One region of the Methylobacterium sp. V23 genome, then DNA from elsewhere that is predicted to be linked to it. Evidence: predicted binding sites of a transcription regulator. Region 1 holds the regulator's gene; each other region holds the start of a gene.
What was found. Region 1 encodes LexA, which represses DNA repair genes until DNA is damaged. Its sites were predicted from a motif close to TGTTCNNNNTGTGTTCNG; they were not measured.
Positions count from the first base shown of each region.

Region 2: the regulator LexA is predicted to act here: its motif matches at 1,930-1,947, upstream of dnaE (DNA polymerase III subunit alpha).
Region 3: the regulator LexA is predicted to act here: its motif matches at 2,544-2,561, upstream of CRT23_RS01345 (putative DNA modification/repair radical SAM protein).
Region 4: the regulator LexA is predicted to act here: its motif matches at 1,542-1,559, upstream of CRT23_RS16220 (UvrD-helicase domain-containing protein).

Region 1 covers NZ_PDHT01000017.1:22,844-27,609, forward strand. The annotation lists gene CRT23_RS16625 (FkbM family methyltransferase) at 1-74, shown strand, start outside; gene sfsA (DNA/RNA nuclease SfsA) at 107-814, opposite strand; gene CRT23_RS16635 (DUF937 domain-containing protein) at 978-1,757, shown strand; gene lexA (transcriptional repressor LexA) at 1,994-2,746, shown strand; gene CRT23_RS16645 (ComEC/Rec2 family competence protein) at 2,740-4,766, opposite strand, start outside.
Region 2 covers NZ_PDHT01000001.1:402,672-407,437, reverse strand. The annotation lists gene dnaE (DNA polymerase III subunit alpha) at 1-1,694, opposite strand, end outside; gene CRT23_RS01870 (ABC transporter ATP-binding protein) at 2,101-2,826, opposite strand; gene CRT23_RS01865 (lipoprotein-releasing ABC transporter permease subunit) at 2,840-4,144, opposite strand; gene proS (proline--tRNA ligase) at 4,153-4,766, opposite strand, start outside.
Region 3 covers NZ_PDHT01000001.1:298,541-303,306, forward strand. The annotation lists gene CRT23_RS01340 (UdgX family uracil-DNA binding protein) at 1-1,310, opposite strand, end outside; gene CRT23_RS01345 (putative DNA modification/repair radical SAM protein) at 1,312-2,526, opposite strand; gene CRT23_RS01350 (RecX family transcriptional regulator) at 2,649-3,266, opposite strand; gene CRT23_RS01355 (TAXI family TRAP transporter solute-binding subunit) at 3,348-4,766, shown strand, end outside.
Region 4 covers NZ_PDHT01000016.1:65,046-69,811, reverse strand. The annotation lists gene CRT23_RS16220 (UvrD-helicase domain-containing protein) at 1-1,531, opposite strand, end outside; gene CRT23_RS16215 (hypothetical protein) at 1,730-1,981, shown strand; gene CRT23_RS16210 (AsmA family protein) at 2,089-4,766, shown strand, end outside.

The sequences.
Region 1 (4,766 bases):
CCTTGCTCGAGCAGCACGGCTATCACCGGATCGCCCGGACCCGCCTCAACCTGATCTTCGAGCGGGCCGACTGAGGGGTCCGATCGGTCCTCCCAGGAGGCGCGCCCTAGAGCACCGGAATGGCATCCGCCACGGTGATCCCGGCAGGGTCGATGCGGCAGCGATGGGCGTGCACCACGACGCCGGCGGCCCGAGCCGTCTGGAGCGCCCGGTCGAAGGCGGGATCGAGGTCCCGGGCGGCGTCGAAGCGATCCGCCCACATCTGCACCACGATGATGACCATGGCCCGTCCCCCGGCCTCGACGACGGCCGCGAGGTCCATCATGTGACGGGCGCTGCGGGCGGCGACGCAATCCGGGAATTCCGCAAGGCCGGGCCGGCGCATCAGGTGGCAGTTCTTCACCTCGACATGGCAGGGGGGCACCCCCTCCCCCGTGGCGAGGAAATCGACGCGGCTGGCCTGGGCGTAGCGGACTTCGGGGCGAAGGTTCGTGTAGCCGGCGAGGGACGGCAGGCCGCCGGCGGCGAAGGCCTCCGCCACCAGGGCGTTCGGCCGCATCGTGTTGATCCCGACCCATTGCCGGCCGCCGGGCAGGTCCGCCTCCACCAATTCCCATGAGAAGGGCAGCTTGCGCGTCGGGCTGCGGACGTCGGACAGCAGGGCGCGCGCGCCCGGCACGGCAAGTCCCAGCATCGCCCCCGGATTGGGACAATGGGCCGTGATCAGGGATCCATCGGCAAGCTGAAGATCGGCGAGAAAGCGCTTGTAGCGCCGCACCAGGCGCGCCTCGATCAGGGGCGAAGGGAAGCGCATCGCAGGTCCGGGTTGAGAAACAGGTTGATGCAGGCTCCCGTCGGCGGGGAATCAGGCCGTGGTGAGGCGCCCGGGCTGGTCAGTGCTGACCGGATGCGACAGACTTCGCGGGGCGCGCCCGGGTCGATGACCGGGAAAGCCGTTGTCCGTCCGCGAGGCCGCCATGTTCAATGTGTTCGATCTCCTTCAGGCGCAGGGGGGCGCCAGCGCGCAGGGTTTCGGACGGCAGTTCGGCTTGTCGCCGGAGCAGAGCCTGCGCGCGATGCAAGCCCTGCTCCCGGCCTTGACGATGGGGCTGCAGCGGAACGTCGCCCAGGATCCGACCGGCTTCGCGCATCTCTTCAACCTCGTTGGGCCTGCCGCGTCGAAGGCGTCGAGCGCCACGCCGCAGATGGACATGCTGGTCCAGCAACTCTTCGGCTCGCCCCACCTGAGCCAGGCGGTTCTGCAACAGGCCGCCGCCGTCAGCGGCGTCGCGATGCCGGCCCTGAAGCAGATGCTGCCGATCATGGCGGGCATGGTGGTGGCGGGGATCGTCCACGTCATGATCAACCAGGCGCCCGCCGCAGCGCCGGCGCCGCGCGCGGAGGCGAACCCTTTCGGCTTCCCGCCCAATGCCTGGTCGGAGATGATGCAGGTGTTCCTGAAATCCGGCGGCAGTGCCCCGGAGCCCGCGGCGCCCGCGCCTCAGGTCCGGCCGCGCCCAGCGCGGCTCGCGGCCTCGTCCCGGCCCGAACCGGCCGCGCCGGACACGTCCTCCGCGGAAGCGCCCTTCGACCTGATGCAGCAGATGTTTCAGACGGGCCTGGAGGTACAACAGGAGAACGCCCGCGCGATGCAGCGCCTGTTCGATACCTTCTGGCACGATCCCCGCGACCCGACCGAGACGGCCGGTCACGGGCCCGGCGATCGGCCCAAGACAGGAGGCACCGGGCAGCGCTAGCCGAAGCCGGCATGTGCGGAGACGCAGGCGATCGCGGAGACGCGGGCAATCGACTGACCTGAAGCGTTGCTGTCGAACTCAACACCGCGTTCCACAATCCCCATCGCGCCATTGCGTTGGGCAAGGGGCCTCTAGACAGGAACCCTTGCAGAACACTTACGGAACGTTTAACGTGTTCGTGGTTTGTTTCTGGTGCCACCCGCCGCGATCCGTGGCCCTAACGAAGAGTGCCCTGCATGTTGACGCGTAAGCAGCTGGACCTGCTCCAGTTCATCCAGCTCCGGATGCGCGAGAGCGGCGTTCCCCCGTCGTTCGACGAGATGAAGGACGCTCTCGACCTGAAGTCGAAGTCGGGCATTCACCGCCTGATCACGGCCCTCGAGGAGCGCGGCTTTCTGCGCCGGCTGCCCAACCGGGCGCGGGCGATCGAGGTGATCCGGATGCCGGAGAGCCTGGGCGGGAATTCGGGTACCCCGCGCACCGCACCGGCCCCCGAGGTTCGACGCTTCACGCCGAGCGTGGTCGAAGGCGGTAAAGGCAAGGGCCTGCCGGCCGGCGCATCGGTCTCCCGCCTGCCGACCACGCAAGCCACCGACGAGAGCGGTCGGGCGGTGACCATCCCGGTGATGGGTCGGATCGCGGCGGGTACGCCCATCTCGGCCATCCAGGAACAGAGTCATTCGGTGACGATGTCACCCGATTTCCTGGCCGGTGGCGAGCATTACGCCTTGGAAGTGCGCGGTGATTCGATGGTTGATGCCGGCATCCTCGACGGCGACCTGGTCGTGATTCGCAAGCAGGATACGGCCAATACGGGCGACATCATCGTGGCGCTCATCGACGACGAGGAAGCCACGCTGAAGCGCCTGCGCCGGCGCGGCTCATCCATCGCCCTGGAAGCGGCGAACCCGGCCTATGAGACGCGGGTCCTCGGCCCGGATCGGGTGCAGATCCAGGGACGGCTCGTCAGCCTCGTGCGCCGCTACTGAAGGATTTCTCCGTTCGGTTGTTCACCGGCAGGGTCCAACGGATCGTCGGTGCGCTCGGGGATCGCCGGTAGAGCCGTCGCCGACGGTGGCGACGGTTGCGGGCGTGGTCCCGTCTGATCCGACGGCGGCGGTGACGGGGTTGCACGCCATGGCACGACGTCGCCGGGATGCTTCGCGGTGACGAGGGTCGGCCCATCGCAGGTGAAGCGGATGGCGGTTGCGCCGTGCGATCCCAGGAAATCCCGGTCGACGACGATCGGCGCGGCACAGCCTGCGGGTGCGGATTGCCGGGTGATCAAGATCGTGGCCCGGGCGCAGTCCTCCCCGAGGGCGCGCTTGTCGGTGATCAAGGCGAGCACGCGGCCGTCCGGCGTTGTGAGGGTACAACCCAGGCCATCGCAGCGTGAGCCCTGATACCCCGCGATGTCCTGCACCCTCCGATCGTCGCCATCGGCCTTGAGCCATTGCGCCAGCACGAAGGGGAGCGGCCGTCCAAGGGTGGCGAGGCGCCCGTTGCGCTCGCGGATGGCTGCGCCTGCCCCCTCACGATCGATGTAGATGTCGTAGCGGTCCGGGGCGGCGGCACAGGCCAGGCCGATCGCTGCCGGGATGAGGCCGAGCCAGCGCAGCGAAGAGGCCGGAAGCGTCAGGACGATCAGGGCCACTGCCAGAAGGCCGAGGGCGCCCGTGCCGAAGGCCGGGACCACCACGACGGCGTGTCCGAAGCCCGCAATCCAGGTGGAGATGGCGAGCATCCCCCGCACCGCGAGGCCCATCGCCCACCAGACCGGCTGATCCAGTGCGAACGGATAGGCCAGGATCCCGAGAACCGCCGACGGCATCACCGCCAGGGAGACCAGCGGCAGGGTGAGCGCATTGCCCACCAGCCCGAAGGGCTGCACCGTCTGAAAGTGATAGGTGGCGAAGGGCGCGGTGGCGATCTGGGCCACGAGGGTCGTCGCCAGGGTGCCGATGACCGCGGTGGTCACCAGGGCGAAGATCCGGGGGAGCGGGCCGGCCCCATCGCGCTGCAGCGCGCGTCCCGCGATCAGCGGCGCGCAGGCGATCAGGCCGGCGACCGCCCCGAACGACATCTGGAAGCTCGGGCCGAGGAGGCCGTCCGGCTCGCGGGCCAGGGCGATCAGGGCGGCGATGGCCAGGTTGCGCATGCTGAGCGCCGGGCGGTCGACCAGGATCGCGCCGAGCATCACGAGGGTCATGATCAGCGAACGCTCGGCGGCGATGTCCCAGCCGGAGAAGACGCAGTAGGCCGTGACGCCCACCATGGCGACGGCAGCGGCGATCTTCTTGATCGGCCAGTGCAAGGCCGCGAACGGAACGACGGCCAGGAGTGCCCGCACCAGCCAGAACACCACGCCGGCCGCCAGGACCATGTGGAGGCCCGAGATCGACACGACGTGGTAGATGCCGGCGGCGCGGAGGATGTCGTTGGTCTCCGGGCTGATCAGGCCGCGCTTGCCCGTCACCAGGGCCGCGGCCACCGCCCCGGCTTGGCCTCCGTTGGCGTCGGTGATACGGCGCGTCAGGGCGTTTCGGGCCGCATCCACGGCCGCAGCGAGGCGAACCTGCCAGTCCGCCGGCTCGGCTGACGGCCGCAACGCGACCTTGCCGACGAGGGAGCCCACCGCGCCGATCTCACGGAAGAAGGCATCCCGGGCGAAGTCGTAGCCTCCGGGGCGGGCGGCCTCCGGCGGCGGAAGCAGGCGTGCGGTCGCGGCGATGCGGTCGCCCGGCTTCAGGGTGTTCGCCTTGCGATAGGACACGCGCACCCGGACCGGGCGGACCTGGGCGCCGAGAGTGCCGAAACTCTCGACGCGGATGATCAGGCGTGCCCCCTGCTCCCGCTCGTCCAAGCCTTCGATGGTGCCCACCAGCGGACCGATCGTGGTGCGGGCGAGGATCGGCCCGTCGACCCAGCGGACCCGCGCCGCGGCGGCGGCGAAGCCGAGGAGCGCGGCCATCGCGGCGAGCACCAGGGCCAGACCGAACGGGCGCGCGA
Region 2 (4,766 bases), on a different contig from region 1:
CGGTAGAGCGGCACCAGCTGTTCGAGGGGACGGTCGCCGATGACGACGCCGGCGGCGTGGGTCGAGGCGTGCCGGTGCAGGCCCTCGAGCTTCTTCGAGATCTCCATGAGGCGGGCGACGATCGGCTCCTCCTCGATCGCCTGCTGGAGCTTCGGCTCGCCCTCGATGGCCTGGACCAGGGTGACGGGGTTGGCCGGGTTCTGCGGCACGAGCTTGGTCAGCTTGTCGACCTGCCCGTAGGGCATCTCCAGCACGCGGCCGACGTCGCGCAGCACGCCGCGGGCGAGCAGCGTGCCGAAGGTGATGATCTGCGCCACCTGACGCTCGCCGTAGCGCTGCTGCACGTACTGGATCACGCGCTCGCGGCCCTCGACGCAGAAGTCGATGTCGAAATCCGGCATCGAGACGCGCTCGGGATTCAGGAAGCGCTCGAACAGAAGGCCGAAGCGGAGCGGGTCGAGGTCGGTGATGAGGAGCGACCAGGCCACCAGGGAGCCGGCGCCGGAGCCGCGGCCCGGACCCACCGGGATGTCGTGGTCCTTGGCCCACTTGATGAAGTCCGACACGATCAGGAAGTAGCCGGGAAACTTCATGCCCACGATGACGTCGAGCTCGAAGGCGAGGCGGTCGCGGTAGACCTGCTCGGACATCCCGGGCGCGGTGCCGTGCTGGGCGAGGCGCAGTTCGAGGCCGGCCTCGGCCTGCCGACGCAGCTCCGCCGGCTCGTCGAGGGGCGGCGCGGCCGCGACGTCGGGGGTGTCCGCGGGGGCGGTGGCGTCGCGGGCGGCGACGACGCCGAAATTCGGCAGGATCGGCTTGCGGGTGCGCACGCGATAGGCGCAGCGCATGGCGATCTCGACGGTGGCACTCAGGGCGTCCGGCAGGTCGGCGAAGAGCGCGGCCATCTCGGCGCGGGTCTTGAAGCCGTGCCGGGGGGTCAGCTTGCGGCGGCGGTCGTCCGAGACGAGGCGGCCATCCGCGATCGCCAGGAGCGCGTCGTGGGCGTCGTAGTCGCCCTCGCGGGCGAAGAACGGCTCGTTGGCGGCCACCACCGAGAGGCCGTTCGTGTCCGCCAGGCGCAGCAATTCCCGCTCGACCATGCGCTCGTCGGCGAGGCCGTGGCGCAGGATCTCGACGTAGAGTCTGTCCTCGCCGAAGGCCCCGCGCAGCTGCGCCAGGCGGCCGGCGGCGAGCTCGGCCCGGCCCTGCCGCAGGGCGCTGTCGAGGGGACCGGTGGAGCCGCCCGTCAGGGCGATCAGGCCGGCGCTCGACTCGGCCAGGGCCTCGACGCTGACGCGGGGGGCGTCGCCCAGGGCGACGTCGAAATAGGCGCGGCTGGCCAGCCGCAGCAGGTTGCCGTAGCCGGTCTCGTCCTGCGCCAGCACGACGATGTTGGCGCAGCCGGCCTGGCCCTGCCCGACGCGCGCCATCGGATCGGGCGCCTCGAAGGCCACGGTGAGCTGGAGGCCGGGGATCGGCTGGATGCCGGCGCCGGCGGCCTTCTCGGAGAATTCCAGCGCCCCGAACAGGTTGTTGGTGTCGGTAAGCGCGAGGGCCGGCTGCCGGTCGGCCAGGGCGGCCTTCACGATGTCGCCGACCTTCAGGGCCCCTTCCAGCAGGGAGAACGACGAGTGAACGTGGAGGTGGACGTAAGCCGGGTCTTTGAGCAGGGGATTCTGGAGGATGCGCGCCATGAGACCAACAGCCCGAGTCGTGGTTTCCAATCCATGAGAAACCGGCGCCCAGACGCGTTTCCCTGTGGACCGCGCGCCCCCTGTGACTCCGCCGCAACGCTATCGCAAGGGCGCCAATGCGACAGCCCAGGCGGCGAAGGACATCGCCAGGAGCCCGAAGGCCATGAACTCGACCGCACCCGTCAGGATCATCCGCTTGAACATGGGCATCGCCTTTCGTTGACGCCCCGAGTTTTGTTCTTGTTTTGTTCTATGTAAAGCAAAAGTCTCCGCGCTGACGGATCGTCGTTAACGTCGCGTAAATTCCATCAGCCCGGCCCGGGGTCGCGGATCGGCCGGGAGGGCTCAGGCGAGGTGTCGGCCCCTCCAGTGCGGGGATGGCCCGCGCAGAGTCCCCCACCCGCCCTCAGGGCAGCTGCTCGATCAGCCCGTCCCGGATCGTCACGCGCCGGTCCATGCGGGCGGCGAGATCCATGTTGTGGGTGGCCACCAGGGCGGCGAGACCGGAGGCGCGGACCAGCGAGACCAGGATGCCGAAGACGTGGGCGGCGGTGTGCGGATCGAGGTTGCCGGTGGGCTCGTCGGCGAGCAGCAGGCGCGGGCCGTTGGCCACCGCGCGCGCGATGGCGACGCGCTGCTGCTCGCCGCCCGAGAGCTCGGCCGGCCGGTGCAGGAGGCGCTCCTTCAGGCCGAGGAAGCTCAGGAGCTCGCCCGCCCGTTCGCGGGCCTCGCGCTGGGACAGCCCGCGGATGAGCTGCGGCATCACCACGTTCTCCAGGGCCGAGAATTCCGGCAGGAGGTGGTGGAACTGGTAGACGAAGCCCATCTCCTCGCGCCGCAGGCGGGTGCGCTCGGCATCCCCCATCGCGGCCGTCGGACTGCCGCCGATATAGATCTCGCCGCCGTCGGGGCGCTCCAGCAGGCCGGCGAGGTGCAGCAGGGTGCTCTTGCCGGCCCCCGAGGGGGCCACCAGGGCGACGAGCTCGCCCGGCCAGATCGCGAAATCCGCCTGGCGCAGGATTTCGAGGGCGCCGGCCCCGTCGCCGGCCCCTTGGGTGTAGCGCCGCTCCACCTTGGCGAAGAACAGGGCCGGGACCGGCTGCGCGCCGGGCGCCTCGGCTTTCGTGGTCATGGATGTTCGGGCCTCAGCCGTAGCGCAGGGCCTGCACCGGATCGAGCCGGGCGGCGCGCCACGAGGGATACAGCGTCGCGATCAGCGACAGGGCGATGGAGGTGACGACCACCACGGTGATCTCGTTGGCATTCATCTCGGCCGGGATCTCGGCCAGGAAGCGCACCGTGGGGTCCCAGGCGGAGGGGAACAGCACCCGCTGGATCCCCTTGATGTTCATTGTGATCAGGATGCCCAGCCCCAGGCCGCTCAGGGTCCCGACCACGCCGATCAGCGCCCCGTTGATGAGGAACACCCGCATGATGGTGCCGGGGGTCGCGCCCATGGTGCGCAGGATGGCGATGTCGCTCGACTTGTCGCGCACCAGCAGAATCAGCCCCGAGATGATGTTCAGGGTCGCCACCACGACGATCAGGCTGAGGATCAGGAACATGACGTTCCGCTCCACCTCCAGCGCCCCGAAGAAGGTTCGGTTGCGCTGGCGCCAGTCGGTGAGGAGCACCGGGCGCTCGGCTGCCATCTCGAGGTCGGGCCGCATCGCGCCCACCGCCTCGGCATTGTCGAGGTAGATCTCGATTAGGCTGACATCGGCGTCCCGGTTGAAGAAGGCCTGGGACTCGGTGAGCGGCATGAACACGAAGGTCGAGTCGAACTCGGTCATGCCGATCTCGAAGATCGCCTTGATGGTGTAGCCCTTGGTGCGCGGCGCCGTGCCGAACGGCGTCGAGGCCCCCTTGGGGGTCAGCAGGTTGATCTGGTCGCCGGCCTGGACGCCGAGGGATTCGGCCAGGCGCCGGCCGATGGCGACGCCCGAGCCGTCGTCGAAACCCTCCAGGCTGCCGCCCTTGATGTTGCTCGCGATGGCGCCGATCTTGTCGAGGTCCTCGCCCCGGATGCCGCGGACCAGCACGCCGCTGCCGGCGCCGCCATAGGGCGACGAGGCGAAGGCCTGCCCCTCCACCAGGGGAATCGCCGCCCGGACCCCGGCGACCTTCGACAGGCGCTCGGATAGGTCGGCATAGTCGGTGAAGAGCTTGTCGATCGGCGCGACGAAGACGTGGCCGTTGATGCCCACGATCTTCGACAGCAGCTCGGTGCGGAAGCCGTTCATCACCGACAGCACGATGATCAGCGTGGCGACGCCGAGGGCGATGCCGAGGAGCGAGAAGAACGCCACCACGGAGACGCCGCCGCCCCGGCGCCGGGCCCGCAGGTAGCGCCCGGCGATGATCCACTCGAACCCGGCGAAGGGTGGCGTGCTCCCGCGCCGGAACCGGGCGCGTAGGCCCGCAAGCCTGTCCGTCAGGGTCGCCGCCATGGGGTGCCTCAGAGCCGCTTCAGGCGGGCGAGCAGATCGATCGGGGCGATGCTCTCGCGCTCGCCGCCGGCCCGGCGCTTCAGCTCGACCTTGCCCTCGGCCAGGCCGCGGGGGCCGACGATGACCTGCCAGGGCAGGCCGATGAGGTCGGCCGTGGCGAACTTGGCGCCCGGGCGCTCGTCGCGGTCGTCGTAGAGCACGCTGAGGCCGGCCGCCTCCAGGGTGGCCTGGATCTCGCCGCAGGCGGCGTCGGTGGCGGCATCGCCGGTCTTGAGGTTGATCAGCGCCACGTCGAAGGGCGCCACCGCGTCAGGCCAGATGATGCCGGCCTCGTCGTGGCTCGCCTCGATGATCGCCGCCACGAGGCGGCTCGGTCCGATGCCGTAGGAGCCCATATGGACCGGGCGCTCGACGCCGTCGGGGCCGGTGACCTTGGCGCCCATCGGCTCGGAATACTTGGTGCCGAAGTAGAAGATGTGCCCGACCTCGATGCCGCGCGCGGCCATCTGCTTGTCGCCCGGCACCTCGGCGAAGGCCGCCGGCTCGTGCATCTCGGAGGTGGCGGCGTAGAGCGAGGTCCAGCGGTCGACGGTGCCCTGCAGCGCCGCGACGTCCTCGAAAT
Region 3 (4,766 bases), on a different contig from region 1:
GGGATGGCCTTGCCCGTCAGGGCCAGGACGGCGGTGGCGCCGAGCGCCACCACGAGCTTCGGCGCGACGAAATCGAGCTCCCGGTCGAGCCACCAACGGTAGTGGCTGACCTCGCCGGCGGTGGGTTTCTGGTGGATGCGGCGCTTGCCCCGCTCCTCGAACTTGAAGTGCTTGACCGCATTGGTGAGGTAGGCCTCGCCCCGGTCGATTCCGGCCTCGGCCATCGCCCGCGAGAGCAGTTGCCCGGCGGGGCCGATGAAGGGGCGCCCCTGGCGGTCCTCCTGGTCACCCGGCTGCTCGCCCACGAAGGCGATGGCGGCGCCCACCGGCCCCTCGCCGAGGACCGCCTGGGTCGCGCCGGGGACCAGCGGCTCCAAGCGCCGGATGATGGCGTTGAGCGCCTCCAGCGAATCCGGGGCCTGATCCGCCATGGCCGCGACGGCCCGGGCGGGATTGCGCTTGACCGGCATCTGCGGCTCCCTCTCGATCATGGCGCCGGTCCGCGCCGCCGCCTGCCGGACGAGGCCCGGAATGGCGGCGGTCTCGGGCATGTTGCGCCAGTACTTCTTCGGCATCTCCGCCCGCATCGCGGCGAGGTTCGTCCGGGCGGGGTTGAACGTGCTCTCGTAGTAATCGCGCCAGCCGGACTCGAAGCCATCCTGGGCCGGTGCGTCCTCGCGTCGCCCCGGCGGCCCGAACGCCAGGGTCTCGCGGTCCCAGCGGGCGGAACCCTCCGGCGTCAGGATCGTCCAGTCGAGCCCGCGGAAGCGATCGACGAAGAACGGAGCGGCCGCACCGAGGATGTGGTGGTCCGGCTCGAACCAGGCGACGAAGCGCTCGGGCCCATCCCCCGCGACGCGGCGGAAACGCAGGAAGGCGTGCATCTTGTGCAGGTCGCGGGCGATGGCCTTGCGCATCCGCTCCAGGCGGTGGACCAGCGGGTCGCTGGAGATCTCCAGCAAGCGGCGCTCGCCCTGCAGGATGCGCCAGATCAGGTCGTACAGCAGGGCGTAGCGCTCGGGATCGCGGTGGGGCACCACCCGGGCGACCATCTCACCCACCCCCCGCGGCAGGCTCAAGGGAGCCTCGCTGGAGGGCGCAGGCGCCGGCGCCCCAAACAGCCCGGACGCCTCGCCGATGGACCACAGCACCCGCTCCGGGGGGATGCCCCGGCCGGCGAGGCGACGGGCCGCAGCCCGGAATCCGTCGAGGTCCGCGCCGGGCGAGAGGGCGACGGCTTCGAGCGCGCCGCGCCCGAACCCTTCCCCCTCCGCCGGGGAGGGCGGGGCGGATCGGTGCGCGCCCGCCATCCTAGAACAGGCTCAGTTGCTTGGGCGGATCGGCGAGGCGCGCCCGCAGGTCGAGGCGGTCGGTGAGCCCGCCCGCCGGGTGGTAATCGGCGGCGATGAGGAAGGGCCGGGCCCGCTTCAGGGCCGAGGTCAGCCGCGCGACGTCGTCGAGGCGCAGGCGGGTGTGCCGGCGGGCCCGGATGATCTTGTCCACCGCCCGGGCGCCGAGGCCCGGCACCCGCAGCAGCATCTCGCGGTCGGCGGCGTTCACGTCGACCGGGAAGCGCGCCCGATGCTTCAGGGCCCAGGCCAGCTTCGGGTCGATGTCGAGGGAGAGCATCCCGTCCTCGGTGGCGTCGGCCACGTCGTCGGGCGTGAACGCGTAGTACCGCAGGAGCCAGTCGCCCTGGTACAGGCGGTGCTCGCGCTGGAGCGGCGGCGCTGTCAGCGGCAGGATGGTCGAGCCGTCGGGAATGGGGCTGAAGGCCGAGTAGTAGACCCGCTTGAGGTTGTACGAGCCGTACAGGAGCGCGCTCTTCCGGATCAGCGCCTCGTCCGTGGTGGCGTCGGCCCCGACGATGACCTGCGTCGACTGGCCGGCCGGGGAGAACCGGCGCTTCTCGGCCTTGGCCTCGACGATGCGTTCGCCGATCTGCGCGATGGCATGCTGGATGACCGCGCCATCCTTCTCGGGAGCCAAGCGCTCCAGGCTCGCCTCGGTGGGCAACTCGACGTTGATCGAGAGTCGGTCGGCGTAGAGGCCCGCCTCCTCGATCAGCCAGGGGCTCGCTTCCGGGATGGACTTCAGGTGGATGTAGCCGCGAAAGCCGTGGTCGCGTCGCAGCGACTTGGCCACCCGGGTCAGCAACTCCATGGTGTGGTCCGGCGACTTGATGATGCCGGAAGAGAGGAACAGCCCCTCAATGTAGTTGCGCTTGTAGAATTCCACCGTGAGGGTGACGACCTCCTCGACGGAGAACTTTGCGCGCTGCACGTTGGAGGAACGCCGGTTCACGCAGTAGGCGCAGTCGAACAGGCAGTAGTTCGTCAGCAGGATCTTCAGCAGCGAGATGCAGCGCCCGTCCGGCGTATAGGCATGGCAGATGCCGGCGCCGGTGGTCGAGCCGAGCTCGCCCTTGCCGGCCGTGCGCTTGGGCGCCCCGGAGGACGAGCACGAGGCGTCGTACTTGGCGGCATCGGCGAGGATGCGCAGCTTCTTCGCGAGCGTTTCGTCCATCGAAGAGAGATGCGCCTCGTTCGTGGTTCGTTCAAGTTTTCGCGGGGGAATTCGCGCTTTCTCCGCCGCCGCGATGTCGCAGCGCGCTTCGTGGAACTCAAGCGCGGACGCGGGTTCCGCTGTTAAGCTTCGGGGTCGGCGATTTCGGCGTCGAGATCCGCCTCGATCACTTGTCGGCCGAGGCCGTACGGGAAGCCGGCACGCGCCATGGCGGCGAGGTCCCGGTCGCGGTGGGCCTCGCGGGTCCCGGGACGGCGCCAGGGCCCGAGGCGCCGCCGCTTGGCATAGGCCCGGGCCGCTTCCGCCTCGAGATCGACATCCGCGTCCGCCGTCTCCCGCTCCGCCTCCATCGCGCTGGCCACCTGCTCGCGCGACACGCCCTTGGCGGCGAGCTTGGCGGACAAGGCCCGGGCGGAAGCGCCGCGCCGGCGCAGGGCCGCCAAGCGCCCGGCGGTGAAGCGGGCGTCGTCGACGAGGCCGGCGCTGACGGCCCGGGCCACCGTGGCCTCGATCGCCTCCGCGAAGGCGCCCGCCTCCTCGCCGCGCAGGCGGCAGCGCTTGTCCACCCGCCGCTTCAGCGTCTGCCGCAGCATTGCCACGGAGGCGCTGTAGCGCTCGAGGTAATGCAGGGCCGCCCGCTCGAGATAGGCGGGGGTGACGGGCGGGGGCGGTTTGACCTCGGCCCGGCCATCCGGTGCGGCTCCGGTGGGGCGGCGGGACGCAACGTTTCGCGCTGTCATCGGTTCTTCACGATCCGGACGGGTTTCGGGTGTCGGTCTCGCAGATATGGTGATCACGCTGGACAAAGGCTCGTTCCTGCCATGCCGGCATTTCTCGTGAGACGCGAGTGGCTTCTCGTCCTCCTGGCGCTCGGCTTCGCCGTGGTGGCGGGGATGCTGGTCTACCTGTCGCGCCCCACCACCCTGACCGTGGCGGTCGGCCCCCGGGACGGCGCCGAGGCGACCCTGCTGCAGACCTACGCCCAGGCCCTGGCCCGTGGCCGCGAGGATGTCCGCCTCAAGCTGAACTTCTACGATGACGTGCGCGACAGCGCCGAGGCGCTCCAGAACAACAAGGCCGACCTCGCCGTGGTCCGGCCGGACGTACTCCTGCCCGAGAACGGCCTCACCCTGGCGATCCTGCACGACGAGGCGCTGCTGATCGCCGCCCCCGAGGCGGCCGGCATCGAGAACTTCCCCGACCTCGCGCGCAAGCGCCTCGGCGTGGTCGAGCGGCACGCCGCCGACATGCCGTTCGTGACGAACCTCCTCGCCTTCTACGACTTCTCGGCCCAGCCGGCCTCCGAGCCGGTTCCCGAGGGTGGCCTCGGCCCGACCCGGGTCGCCCTTGTGCCGCTCACGCCCCAGGAAGTCACCAGCGCCATCGCGGAGGGGCGCGTCGACGCGGTGGCGGTCATCGCCGCCCCCGCCTCGAAGGCGGCGATCTCGACGGTGCGCGCCGTCGAGGCGGCCTCGGCCGAGAAGAAGATCAACTTCGTCTCCGTCCCGGACGGCGGGGCGATCATCCAGCGGATGCCCGAGCTGCAATCCGTGACGATCCCGGCCGGCACCTTCGGCGGCCGTCCCAAGCGCCCGGACGAGGAAGTGAAGACGGTGGGCGCCTCCTACCGGCTGATGGCCCGCGGCGGCGTCAGCCGTTTCACGGTCGCCTCGGTGACCCAGCACCTGTTCGAGTGGCGCTCCAAGCTGGCGCCCCTGGCACCCATCGCTAACCTGATGAAGGCGCCGGACTTCGATTCCACCGTCGCGGCCACGAGCGCGCGCCTGCCGAACCATCCCGGCGCGGTGGATTACTTCGAGCGCGAACAGCAGACGGTGTTCGAGCGCTACGAGGACTACATCTACCTGCTGGCGTTCTTCGGCGGCACCGTCGGATCGGGCGTCGCCTGGATCGCCCAGCGCCTCGCCCGCAAGCGCCGCGAGCGCATCGACATCGTCCTCGACCGGCTCCTCGACATCCTGCGCGAGGTGCGCGCCGCCACCTGCAAGGCCGACCTCGACGGCCTCGTGCGCGAGACCGACGACCTCGTGGCCGACGTCGTCCAGCACGCCCGCGAGCGCAACATCGACAACCGCACCGTGAGCGCCCTCATCCTGGCCATCGATGCCGTCCACGCGGCGATCAACGACGAGCGGCGCAATCTCGGCGCAGGCGGTATCGAGAGCGGGCGCGCGGTGGATCATGCCCGCACGGCCCGTCTGCTCTCGCTCCACGCGCCG
Region 4 (4,766 bases), on a different contig from region 1:
CCGAATGCGGCTGCGTCCCCACCAGCCGGGACCATCGTGAAAAGCTCTCGACCAGGGCGCGGACGCCGGACCGGGCGCGGGGCTTCAGCTCGTCGGTCTCCACGACGAGGCGGGCCGCCTGAAGCAGCGGCACCCGCTCGGCCCGCGCATAGGCGTGCAGCGCCTGCAGGGTGGCGTCGCCGAGGCCCCGCTTGGGCGTGTTGAAGATCCGCTCGAAGGCGAGGTCGTCGGAGGGGTTGGCCGTGACGCGCAGATAGGCGAGTGCGTCGCGGATCTCGGCCCGCTCGTAGAAGCGCGGTCCGCCGATGACCCGGTAGGGCAGGCCGAGCTGGACGAAGCGGTCCTCGATCTCACGCATCTGGGCCGAGATGCGCACCAGCACGGCGATCTCCGAGAGGGCATGCTGCTTGGCCTGGAGACTCTCGATGGCCTCCGCCACCTGGCGGGCCTCCTCCTCCGAATCCCAGGCGCCCGACACCGTCACCTTCTCGCCGGCGACGTCCTCGGTGCGCAGGGTCTTGCCGAGGCGGCCCTCGTTCTTGGCGATCAGGCCCGAGGCGGCGCTGAGGATGTGGCCGGTGGAGCGGTAGTTGCGCTCGAGGCGGACCACGACGGCGCCGGGAAAGTCGTGCTCGAAGCGCAGGATGTTGTCGACCTCGGCGCCGCGCCAGCCGTAGATCGACTGGTCGTCGTCGCCCACGCAGGCGACGTTGCGGTGGCCCTGCGCCAGCAGGCGCAGCCAGAGGTACTGGGCGACGTTGGTGTCCTGGTACTCGTCCACGAGGATGTAGCGGAAGCGTTGCTGGTAGTTCTCCAGCACGTCCGGGTTCTCGCGCCAGAGCTTCAGGCAGAGCAGCAGCAGGTCGCCGAAATCGGCGGCATTGAGGGTCAGGAGCCGGGCCTGATAGGCGGCATAGAGCGTGCCGCCCTTGCCGAAGGCGAAGGCCTGGGCCTCGCCGGGCGGCACCTGCTCGGGCAGCAGGCCTCGGTTCTTCCAGCCGTCGATGGCCGAGGACAGGGCCCGCGCCGGCCAGCGCTTCTCGTCGATGTTCTGGTCGACGATGACCTGCTTCATCAGCCGAAGCTGGTCGTCCATGCCGAGGATCGTGAAGTCGGAGCGCAGGCCCACCAGCTCCGCGTGCCGGCGCAGGATCTTGGTGCCGATGGCGTGGAAGGTGCCGAGCCAGGGCATGCCCTCGCCGGCCGGCCCGATGAGCCCGCCGATGCGGTGCTTCATCTCGCGCGCGGCCTTGTTGGTGAAGGTCACCGAGAGGATGTCGAAGGGCCGCGCCTTGCCGGTGGCGATCAGGTGGGCGATTCGCGTCGTCAGCACCCGGGTCTTGCCGGTGCCGGCCCCGGCCAGCACGAGCACCGGCCCGTCCGTCGCCTCGACGGCGCGGCGCTGCTCGGCGTTCAGCCCTTCGAGGTAGGGACTGCCCTGCGGCCGCAGGGAGGCCATGGCACGGGCGGCGATGGAGGTCGGGGCGGCGTCGGAGGCGGTGGGGCCGGCCGCGTCGGAGTGCTGGGTCATGCCGCATCCCTGGACCAAAACGCGAACGGCGTCGAGGGTGATGCCCGTGTTGGCGGCGCGTCGACGAGGGCGCGCCCCTGGATTTCGGCCTGACACCGACGCAGCGCCGCAGGAGCCTGAGATTTGGGAACTCGCCTTTCCAACGATGCGTCGTCTTACCAGATCAGATCTCATTCCGTCATCGCCAAGGACGCCGCCATGCGTAGCTCCCCCGCCCTTCTCGCCGGCCTCGCCGTTCTCGCAGCCAGCCCGGCCCTCGCCCAGGTCTCGTCGCGGGGCGTCGACAGCCTGAATGCCACCAACGAGCGCCTATCCAACCGCAGCGAACTCCGGGGCATCGAGCAGCGCCAGCAATTCGACACCAACCAGTCGCGCCTGCAGATCCAGCGCAGCGACCTGTTCCGGCCGAGCGCGCCCCCTGCCCCGATCGTCGTTCCCGGCCGTCGCTGAGCCGCAGCGCCGGAGGCGGCGCGGGCCCTGGCGCGCTCCGGCCCTGCCTGTGCTATGTCCGCCGGCGAAGCGGGACCCGGTCCGGATGACGAGGCGGAACAGAGACGGTGCGTGACATCCTGACCGCGCTGGCGGGCGCCGTCATCCTGCTCCTCGTCGCGGCGCTCGCCGTCCCGCCCTTCGTGGCCTGGGAGGGCTATCGCGGCACGATCGACCGGACGATCGCGCGCTCCCTCGGGGTCGCCGCTCAGACCGAGGGCCGTATCGGCGTCCGGCTCCTGCCCTCGCCGCGCCTCAAGCTCGATCGCCTGCGGCTGGGATCCGGGGCTGGCGCCGCGCAGAAGTCCACCCTCGGCCAGCCCCAGCTCGACCTGCAGTGGATCAAGGCCGAGATCGCCCTGGCGCCGCTGCTGAAGGGCGAGATCCGCTTCACCGAGACGCGGGTCGGCCGGGCGGAGGTCAAGCTCCCCGTGACCGATGGCGAGGCGATGCTGCTGCCCGCGCGCGGGCTCTCGGCGGCCCTGCGGCGCGACCTCGCCATCGAGGATCTGTCGATTCGGCAATTCGTGCTGACGACCCAGGTGCCCGCGACCGGCCGGACGGAGCAGTTCTACGCCGAGGCGCTGCAGGTCTCGGCGCCGGCCCTCGTCGGGCCCTGGCGGGCCGAAGGCATCAGCCGGGGCGTTCCCTTCCGGGTCTCGACCGGCGAGCTCGGACCCGACGGCGTCAGCGTGAAGATCGCGGGCGGCGGCGACACGCAGCCCCGCTTCGAGGCCGATGCCCGCATCGGCCTCGCCCCCGCCGGCACGGGAACGGGCGGCCGGCGCCTGGCCTCGGCGGTGGCCGAAGGCAGCGCCCGGATCGTCGTCGGGCCGCCGGTCCAGGCGGCGGGCGCCTACCTGCCCTTCTCGCTCGCGGGCAAGTTCAAGGGGCGCGGCCTGACGGCCCGATTCACCGACGTCGCCCTGGAGATCGATCCCGGCGGCCAAGCCCTGCGCCTGGGCGGCACGGGTCAGCTCGACCTGAAGCAATGGCGTGGTGCCCTGGCGCTCTCCGCCCGTCGCCTCGACCTCGACGCCTTCCTGACCTCGGCGGCCGGGCAGGCGCTGATCGCCCGCGGCGTGCCGAGCACCGGCAGCCGCAACGGCCTCGGACTGCCGATCATGGTCGATCTCGATCTCGCGGTGGAGAGCCTGGCCCTCGGCCTCGACGAATGGACGGGCCTCGCCGCCAGCGGCACCCTCGACCGCACCGGTGGCGTGGTGCTGCGCCGGCTCGACGTCACCGCGCCGGGCGCAGCGGTCCTGGGCGCCAGCGGGGAGATCGACACCGAGTCCGGCCTGCGCTTCACCGGGCACCTGTCCCTCGACACGCCGGCCTCCGATGGGTTCGGCCGCTACCTGCGGCGCCTCGGGCTCGAAGGCCCTGCCGTGGCGGTGATGGACGGCCGTCCGGTGCAGGGGACGACGGACCTCTCGGTCGCCGCCGGCACGGTGTCCCTGCGCACTCTGCGCCTCGGGCTCGGCGAGGCTCGCATCACCGGCAATGCCCGCTACATCGCGGCCGAGGGCACGGAGCGGGGGCGCTTCGACGCGCAGCTCGCCGCGCAGGGCCTCGACATCGCCGCCCTGCCGGTGCTGGGCAGCACCCTCGCCGACCTGCGGGGCCACGATGTCGGGATCACGCTCCAGGCCCGGGACGTGCGCTACGGGCCTGCCGGCGCGCATGGGGGCAACGGCACCATCGCGGCGAGCATCCAGTCGGACGGCCCGAGCCTCGTGGTCGACAGCCTCGACATCACCGACCTGGCCGGCGCCAATGCCAAGCTCTCGGGCCGGATCAGTCCGGACGGCACGGGTCGGATCGCCGGGCAGGTCTCGGCGGCGGTGGCCGCTCCCCTGTTCGCGCTCCTCGACCGAGTCTGGGTGACGGAGGCCCGCCAGGTCCCGGCCTTCCTGCGGAACGGGGCCCTCGACCTCGCGGTCAACATCGAGCGCGATGCGGGCGCGGCCGACACGCTGAGGGTCGGGGCGAAGGGCAACGCGGCGGGCGGCACCCTCGACCTCGACCTTCTGAGCCGGGCCGGCCGCATCGACACCCTCGACCTCACCATCGCGACGGCGAACGCGGCCTCCTGGTTCGGGCGCACCGACGTCCCGGCCCTGCGCCGGCCCGGTCGCCTGCGCATCGCCGCCGTGCCCGCCCCGTCCGATGACCCCGCGTCTCCCGGAGGCCTCGCCCTGCGCCTAAGCGGGACGGTCGCCGACATCGCGATCGCGACGGTCCAGCCGCTCCGCCTCGACGCCGCCGAGACCTTGCCGCGAGGCGGTGAGCTTCAGCTCGCCCTGCCCGATCTCGCGCCACTCCTCACCCTGGCGGGCAGCGCCGTACCGGTCCCCGGGCCGCTCCCGGCCGATCTCGGCCTGCGCCTGTCGCGCGCCGGCCCGGACTTGCGCCTGGGGGTCGTCGGTCGAATCGCCGGCCAGCCCGTCTCGGCCGACCTCACCCGCACGGCCGAGGGCGCGATCGGCGGCAGCGCGTCCCTGACCCGCCTGTCCCTGCCGATGCTGGCCAGCGCCACCATCCTGCCGACCGAAGCCCCGCGCGGGCCGGGGCAGAGCCCCGCGAGCGCGCGGTTCGCGCCGGTGCCGGCGGGCCGGCCACCCGTCTCCCTCGGCCTCCGGGTCGACAGCCTCGAGCTCGGGCGTGGGCTTACCGCCACCGGCGCGACCCTCGGTGTCACCCTCGACGGCGAGACCCTGACCCTGCGTGACCTCGACGCGAC